2 regions of the Gordonia sp. X0973 genome follow, and region 1 is predicted to be linked to the other one. Evidence: predicted binding sites of a transcription regulator. Region 1 holds the regulator's gene; the other holds the start of a gene.
The links. Region 1 encodes LexA, which represses DNA repair genes until DNA is damaged. Its sites were predicted from a motif close to CGAACANNTGTTCG; they were not measured.
Positions count from the first base shown of each region.

Region 2: HUN08_RS03295 (HNH endonuclease signature motif containing protein) is a predicted target of LexA. The motif match lies at 2,487-2,500, and genes of this name have one in related genera.

Region 1 covers NZ_CP054691.1:2,036,141-2,040,348, forward strand. Annotated here, with positions in the region: gene nrdR (transcriptional regulator NrdR) at 1-430, opposite strand, end outside; gene HUN08_RS18365 (LysM peptidoglycan-binding domain-containing protein) at 523-984, opposite strand; gene lexA (transcriptional repressor LexA) at 1,133-1,819, shown strand; gene hflX (GTPase HflX) at 1,852-3,312, opposite strand; gene dapF (diaminopimelate epimerase) at 3,368-4,208, opposite strand, start outside.
Region 2 covers NZ_CP054691.1:668,743-672,950, forward strand. Annotated here, with positions in the region: gene HUN08_RS03280 (DUF2993 domain-containing protein) at 1-693, opposite strand, end outside; gene HUN08_RS03285 (response regulator transcription factor) at 811-1,521, shown strand; gene mshD (mycothiol synthase) at 1,518-2,414, shown strand; gene HUN08_RS03295 (HNH endonuclease signature motif containing protein) at 2,526-4,103, shown strand; gene phoU (phosphate signaling complex protein PhoU) at 4,087-4,208, opposite strand, start outside.

The DNA.
Region 1 (4,208 bases):
GGGAGTCGATCTCCCGTTGGAAGTCTTCGAGCGACTCGAACGAGCGGTATACCGAGGCGAACCGCAGATAGGCGACCTCGTCGAGATCGCGCAGCGGCCCGAGGATGGCCAGCCCGACCTCGTTGCTCGGCACCTCGGCCGAACCCGAGGATCGCACCGCGTCCTCGACCTGCTGCGCCAACTGGGCCAGCGCATCCTCGTCGACCTGCCTGCCCTGACATGCCCGCCGGACGCCCCGCATCACCTTCTCGCGGCTGAACGGCTCGGTCACGCCGTTGCGCTTGACCACGGCCAACACCGCATTCTCCACCGTGGTGAACCGGCGTCCGCATTCCGGACACGACCGACGACGGCGGATCGCCTGACCCTCGTCGGCGAGACGGGAATCGACGACCTTGGTGTCCTCATGCTTGCAGAACGGACAATGCATGAGCCCAACAATACCGACGGCCCGGGCAGTGCTCCGACTACCCGACGCACTGCGGCAGCCGATGCTGCCGCGCGACTGGGCGCCGCCCACGCTTATCGGTAGACCGGGGCCACGAGCGCCTGGCCGGCCGTCAACTGCGACGACGGCAACCCGTTCAACGCGCGCAGCTGATTGATCACCGCCTGGCGCGGCATATCCGGGGCGACGCGCGCGGCGACCGAGTTCAATGTCTCGCCTCCGCGCACGTGGACCACCGACGTGGCAACCGGATCGGGAGCAGTGCTCGCCTCGTAGTTGCCGCCGACGATGGCGAAGAGCCAGACCAGCCCGGCGAGCGCAGCGCCGACGAGGATCGCCGCGGCGCTCCCCCGGCGACGGGCGATCACCCGCTGCTGCCGGCTCTGGACCGGGGCCACCGGCGCAGCGCACCGGGTGCCGCGGTCCGGCCGGGGATGGTGGGAACGGCCGTCGACCGGGCGGCGCCGGGTCTGGGCGGGACGGAGCGGGCGCGGAGCCGGGCGGACTGCCGGGCGGTGCATCACTGGTGCGCTCATGTCGGTTCTCCTCGTTCGTGTGTTCGATGAACTCTTGTTCGAAGTTTTACCACGAGGGTCTGACAAAGTCTCGCGACACGTCGAACAAATGTTTGAAGGTCGCGGCTTTCTTCGCTAGCGTTGTGGCAACGAGCAGAGGAGAAACATCATGGCCAAGAAGAAGTCGGCGGAGTCCGGCCTCACCGACAGCCCCGCCGCGATCGAGGCGACCCTGACCCAGCGTCAGCGCGACGTGTTGGAGGTGATCCGCAAGTCCGTCCGCGAGCGCGGATACCCGCCGAGCATCCGCGAGATCGGTGACGCGGTCGGCCTCGTGTCGACCTCGTCGGTGGCCTACCAGCTGAAGACCCTGGAGAACAAAGGCCTGCTCAAGCGCGATCCGCACCGCCCCCGCGCGGTCAACGTCGCGGCGGACAAGAAGGGGCCGCCGCCCGGTGGCGCCGCGGCCGAGGGAATGCCCACGCCGACCTATGTCCCCGTCCTCGGCCAGATCGCCGCGGGTGGCCCGATCCTCGCCGAGGAGGCCATCGAAGACGTCTTCCCCCTCCCGCGAGAACTCGTCGGCGACGGCAACCACTTCCTGCTCCGCGTGGTCGGCGAATCCATGATCGACGCGGCGATCTGCGACGGCGACTGGGTGGTAGTGCGACAGCAGAACGTCGCCGACAACGGCGACATCGTCGCCGCCATGATCGACGGGGAGGCCACCGTCAAGACCTTCAAGCGCGACGGCGCGCACGTGTGGCTGATGCCGCACAACCCGCTGTTCGACCCGATTCCCGGTGACCGCGCGGTCATCCTGGGCAAGGTCGTGACCGTGATGCGCCGGATCTGATCCGGCCCCTGCTCTGATCCGATGCGGCGCCGTCAGGCGTCGACGCGGGTGAACTCGACGAGTTCACCCGCGAGCGCGGCGGGAACCCGCACGCGCATCTTGGTGCCCGTCGCATGGTGCTCGGTCGAGTGGATCTCGCCGTCGGCATGGATCCGCGAGACGAGATCGCCGCGCGAGAAGGGGAGGTCGACGAACATCTCGACGTCCCCGCGCCCGATCTCGGCGCGGATGGCGTCGAACAGCTCCGGGAGCCCGGCGCCGGTACGCGCCGAGACGAACAATGCGCCCGGCAGCGCCGCGGCCAATTCGGCGTGTTTGAGGTCGTCCATCGCGTCCAGCTTGTTCACGACGAGCAACTCGGGCGGCAGCGTGCCGTCCCGCGCCTCGTCCGATACCTCGCGCAGCACGGTCCGCACAGCGTTGACCTGGTCCAACGGGAAGGCTTCCGAGCCGTCGACCACGTGCACGAGCAGATCGGCGTCGGCCACCTCCTCCAGTGTCGACCGGAACGCCTCCACCAGTTGCGTCGGCAGGTGCCGGACGAAACCGACGGTGTCGGTGAACACCACCTCGCGGCCGTCGTCCAGCCGTGCGCGGCGCGTCGTCGGGTCCAGGGTGGCGAACAAGGCATCCTGCACCAGCACGCCCGAACCCGTCATCGCGTTGACGAGACTCGACTTGCCCGCGTTGGTGTAGCCGACGACGGTGATCGTCGGCACCCCGCTGCGGTGCCGGTCCAGACGCTTCACCGTCCGGGCGGTCTTCATCGCGCGGATCTCCCGGCGCAGCTTGGCCATCCGCTCCCGGATCCGACGGCGATCGGTCTCGATCTTGGTCTCACCCGGACCGCGCAGGCCCACGCCGCCGTTGCTGCCCGCCCGACCACCGGCCTGCCGTGACATCGACTCGCCCCAGCCGCGCAGCCGGGGCAGCATGTACTCCATCTGCGCGAGGCTGACCTGCGCCTTGCCCTCCCGACTGGTCGCGTGCTGGGCGAAGATGTCGAGGATCAGCGCGGTGCGGTCGATGACCTTCACCTTGACGACCTTCTCCAGCGCGTTGAGCTGGGCGGGCGTCAACTCGCCGTCGGCGATGACGGTGTCCGCGCCGGTCGCGACGACGATCTCGCGCAGCTCACCCGCCTTGCCCGACCCGATGTAGGTGGCCGCGTCCGGGCTGGACCGGCGCTGGATCAGCGCATCCAGCACCTGCGACCCGGCGGTCTCGGCCAACGCGGCGAGTTCGGCCATGTTGGCGTTGGCCTGGGCGATGGTGCCCGACGTCCAGACGCCGACGAGCACGACCCGTTCCAGGCGCAGCTGCCGGTACTCGACCTCGGTGACGTCGGTGAGTTCGGTGGACAAGCCGGCGACGCGCTGCAGCGACGCCCGATCGTCGAGTTGGAGTTGACCCGTCGTCGGCGCATCGTCCGTGCGAAGCGCGCCGGGCGGAGTAGAAACCGCGGGGTCCGGGGACAGTTCTGATTCAGTCATACCCGTCCATCATGACACCGCGCGGACGTCGTGCGCGAGCCGATTACCTGCACCCTCAGTCGAGGGCGCCCGTGAACAGCTCGCCGCGCGCGACGAGGCGCGACGGACCGCGCAGGGTGCTGGTCGTCCCGCCGTCGTCGATGCCCACGTCGACCCGGCCGCCGGGAACGGTGATCCGCAGCTTCCCGGAGTCCCGCCCCAGGGAGGCGAGTAGTGCGCTGCCCGCCGCGACCAGGCCCGTTCCGCAGCTGCGCGTCTCCCCCACGCCGCGTTCGACGACCCGCATCGATGCGACGAGGGTGTCGCCGTCGGCCACCGGTTCGGTACACAGCTCGACGTTGACCCCCTCGGGGAACACACCGGTGTCGAATCCGACCGGACCGGACAGGTCGAGGGCACTCAACTCGCCGTGCGACAAACCCGGAACGACGCAGGCCAGATGGGGATTGCCCACGTCGACGGCGATCCCGGTGAAGGTCCTACCACCGATCGTCGCCGAGGAGGTCACCCCCCGGAGCACCCGGCCCATCCCGACGCTGACCTCAGCGCTCGTCGGCGAAACCGAGTGGATGCGGACCGGACGCGCACCGGCCCGCGATCCGACGACGAACTCGTCGGCATCGGTCAACCCGGCGACCCGACAGTAGTGGGCGAACACCCGGACGCCGTTGCCGCACATCTGCGCCACCGAGCCGTCCGCATTGCGGTAGTCCATGAACAGGTCGTCGGCGGCGATCCCCTCGCCGAGGGCGGTGAGCACACCGGCGTCGAGGAGGCTGCCGGCCCGTGCCACGCGCAGCAGACCATCGGCCCCGATACCCCGTTGCCGGTCGCACAGCACGGCCACCGTCTCCGGTTCCAGCGCCAACAGGGCCGCGGCGTCGTCGACGATGATG
Region 2 (4,208 bases), 1.4 Mb from region 1:
TCCGTCGACGGCCAGATCGACGAGGACGCTCACGCGCACCCGCTGCCCGGTGAACCGTTGGGACGACGGGGGATAGCGCACCTGCGTGCGCGGGCTCGGGCGGCTCGGCGGCAGTGAAACGGTACCGGTGAGCAGGACGCCGGTGGTGCGCTCGAGCAGACCGTCGCCGGGACCGCCGCCGCCGGCCCGATTCGCCGGGGCCGGGGTGTTCACGGCGAGGTCGGTGATGTCGAGCATGCGGCCCAGGTTGACCGAGTCCAGCTTCGCCGACGCGGTGACGGCGGTCAGCATGATCGGACGGGTGGCCGACCACCGGCCGGTGTCCATACCCTTCACCTCGTCGGCCCGCACGCCCAACTCGGCGCGGCACGGCGTGCTCGCGCAGGTCTGCGGCACCCCGGCAAGCTCTGCCGGGCCGGCGGCGGCGACCCCCCGCGCGGTGATGGTCAGCCCGGGGAACTCGCCGCGTCGCGCATGGCTCCAGTACGGAAAACCGCCGAGGGTCACCTCGGGCTCGAAATCGACGCGGGGGGAGGCCATCAGCGCTTCGGCCAGCCGGTGCTCGCTGCGACCGGCCCGGAAGGTGTCGATGGTCACCAGGGCCCCGATAACAGCGATGACCAGTGCAAATGCGATGACGGCCGCACGCAGCCGCGGGCGCGGGGAGTCGTCGATGTGAACTGGGAGTGTCATCAGCGTTATTCTTACATCTATCCCGCTGCCGCTGATGTCAGTGTGGCGCCACCCTGGCGCCCCGAATCCCGCGTCGCCGATTACCGTCGAGCGACTCGACGCAGAAGCGGAGCCGAGATGGACCTGTTGATCCTGACCTCTCACCCCGACCCGGGCACGGTGTTGCCCTCGCTCGCGCTTCTGGCCCATTCCGTCCGCAGCGCCCCCGCCGATGTCTCCGCGCTTCTGACCACCGAGTCGGCACAGGCCGTCCTCGTCGACGCCCGGACCGATCTGGCCGCCGCCCGCAATCTGTGTCGGCTGTTGGCGAGCACCGCGACGGTTCCCGTCGTCGCCGTGCTGACCGAGGGCGGGCTGATCGCCATCAACGCGGAGTGGAGCCTGGACGACTTCCTGGTCGCCGACATCGGCCCGGCCGAACTCGACGCGCGGCTGCGGATGCTGACGGCGCGACGGGTGGCCCCGCGCCAAGAAGAGGAATCCGCGACGCTGAGCCTGGGCGCCGTCACCATCGACGAGGAGACCTACACGGCACGCCTGCGGGGGCGGCCGATGGACCTCACCTACAAGGAATTCGAACTCCTCAAATACCTCGTCGCGCATGTCGGCCGGGTCTTCACCCGCGCCCAACTCCTCCACGAGGTGTGGGGCTACGACTACTTCGGCGGCACCCGCACGGTCGACGTCCACGTGCGGCGGCTGCGCGCCAAGCTCGGTCCTGACCACGAGGCGCTCATCGGCACGGTGCGCAACGTCGGGTACAAGGCCGTCGCACCGTCGCGACGGGCCGCCGACGCCGAGTCCGACGGTGAGATACTCGAAGTGTGACCTCGATAGCGCGCGCAGAGCAGTTGTCCGACGAGCAGCAGCGCGCGGTGCGAGCCGTGCTGGTCCAGTCCCATTCCGCCGACGGGGTACAGGCACTGGGGGAGGCCCCGGTGAACGCCCTGGGTGCGACGAGTCCCGCGGTCGAACACCTGCTCGCCACCGCCGACGACGGCACCGTGATCGGCTACGCCTCGGTGCTCCCCGGGCGCGACGGTGAGCCGTCGACGGCCGAACTCGTCGTCGCACCCGCGGCGCGCGGGAACGGCGTCGGAAGATCCCTGGCGCAGCGGGTGCTGGCCACTGCACCGACCGCCGGGGTACGGCTGTGGGCGCACGGCGATCTGCCCGCGGCGCGGGCGCTGGCGGGGCAGCTGGGACTGTCCGTGCGGCGTGAGCTGCGCCAACTCAACCTCGGCGTCGGTGCCGACGACGAGCCACTGCCGCCGCTGCCGCAGCGCGACGACGTGGTGCTGCGTACCTACGCGGGTCCGGCCGATGACCGCGAAATCCTGCGCGTCAACAACGCCGCCTTCGACTGGCACCCGGAACAGGGCGGGTGGACGCAGGAGCAGATCGTAGAGCGCACCGGCGCTGACTGGTTCGATCCGCGCGGTCTGTTCCTCGCCTTCGACCGCGACGACGCACAGCGCCTCCTGGGCTTCCACTGGACCAAGGTCGCGAGCCCGGAACTGGGCGAGGTGTACGTCGTCGGGGTGGATCCGGCGGCACAGGGACGGGGCCTGGGCCGGCTGCTCACGCTGGCCGGCCTGCACTACCTGGCGGGGCGCGTCCCCGAGGTCACGCTGTACGTGGAGGGCGACAACACCGCCGCCCTGCACACCTACGAGAACCTGGGGTTCGAGCCCTTCCGGGTCGACGTCGCTTACGGGTAGGCGCTGCGCTGTCAGCCCGGACGCTGTGCACTTTCGAACATGTGTTGCAGTACGCACACCGTATTGGTATGGTGAACATGTATTCGAAGGGTGATCGGGGAGGGGGGTCTGATGGCCGAGGTTGACGCCGCCGGGCCGGGCATCGCCGGGCGGTTGCCCGATTCCCCGCTCGAGTTGGCGGAGCTGATCGATGTTGCGGTGGCGAAGCTCGCCGGGTCGTCGTTGGGCGTGCTGTCCGAGCAGCAGGTGATTTCCTGTGTGGAGACCCTGGAGACGGCGTGGCGTCGCGCTGCCGGAGTGAATGCGGCGCTGTATGTGGAGATTGCCGGCCGGGCGGCGTACACCTTGGTGGGTCACCGGTCGGTGAAGACCTTCTATGCCCAGTATTTGCGGTTGGGAACCGTGGAGGCGAAGCGACGACGGGAGGTGGCCGAGGCGATCGGGCCGTTGAGCGCGGTGACCGGGGAAGCGTTGCCGCCCAAGCGTGGGTCGGTCGCGCAGGCCGTCGGTGCGGGCGCGGTTTCGGCTGATCATGTTTGCGAGATCGAGACGGTGCTGGGGCGGGTTCCGTGCGCGACGTCGTCAGAAGAGGTGGATACCGCGGTCGAGATCTTGGTGGGGGCGGCACGCGAGGTCGCCCCGTCGGATTTGCGGCCGCTGGGGCAACGATTGTTGGCGCATCTGGATCCGGATGGAAAGCTGACCGACGACCGGGATCGCCGGCGGATGCGGGGAATCGTCATCGGCCGGCAGGATAAGCGGCTGATGAGCAAGATCTCCGGGTATCTCACGCCGTCGTTGCGTGCGAAGCTCGAGGTCGTGCTGGACAACTGGGCCAAGCCCGGGATGAACAACCCGGCCGACCCGGATTCGCTTCGCGGTTCGTTCTCCGAGTTGGGTGAGGCGGACCGGGAGGCGTGGGCCGATGCCCAGTGCCGTGACGGGCGGTCGGCGGCCCAGCGTCAGCACGATGGGTTGGAACACGGTCTCGACTGGATCCTGGGTCATCAAGCCTTGGGGCGCCCCACCCGGATCCCGGCGCAACTGGTGATCACCGTCGAGGAAGGGGATCTGGCCCGGCGGGCCGGGGTCGCGACGACGGCGACGGGATCGATGATTCCGGTGGGTGATCTGATCGCGGTGGCCGCCGATGCGGTGCCGTGGCTTTGCGTGTTCACGTCCTGCACGCGTGAAGTCCTGGCCTTCGGCCGCGGTAAGCGCCTGGCCACCATGGCGCAGCGCCTGGCCCTGTTCGGCGCCTATCTGGGATGCACCCGGCCCGGCTGCACGCGGCCGTTCTCCCATACCGAGGCCCATCACGGCCTGCTCGACTTCGCCAAGGGCGGTGAGACCAACCTCGACGAACTCGTCCCCGCCTGCGGACCGGACAACCGCAACGTCGGCGACCGTCCCGGACAATGGGAAACCGGACCCATCACCAGCGGCCCCGACACCGGCCGGATCGGTTGGCGGCTCGCGGGCAGCGGCACCGCATACCGTGTCAACCGGGTCCACGACCCCGGTCCTATCTTCGCGAGACCGCCGCCCATGACCTACCGGGCAATCACGAAGTCCCAGCGACCGGCCACCGCCTATCGCGACATCATCGCAGGTAGAAGACGTGCTGCAGCGGGTCGTGAACGCGGCGTAGAGGCCCGGGACGACCCGGGCGCTACGTGGTCTCGATGAGCTGCTGTGGGGTCTTACCCGTCGTCTGGAACACGACCCGGCGTCCGATGAGTACGGCGTGGTCGGCGAACCGCTCGTAGTACCGGCCGAGGAGCGTGACGTCGA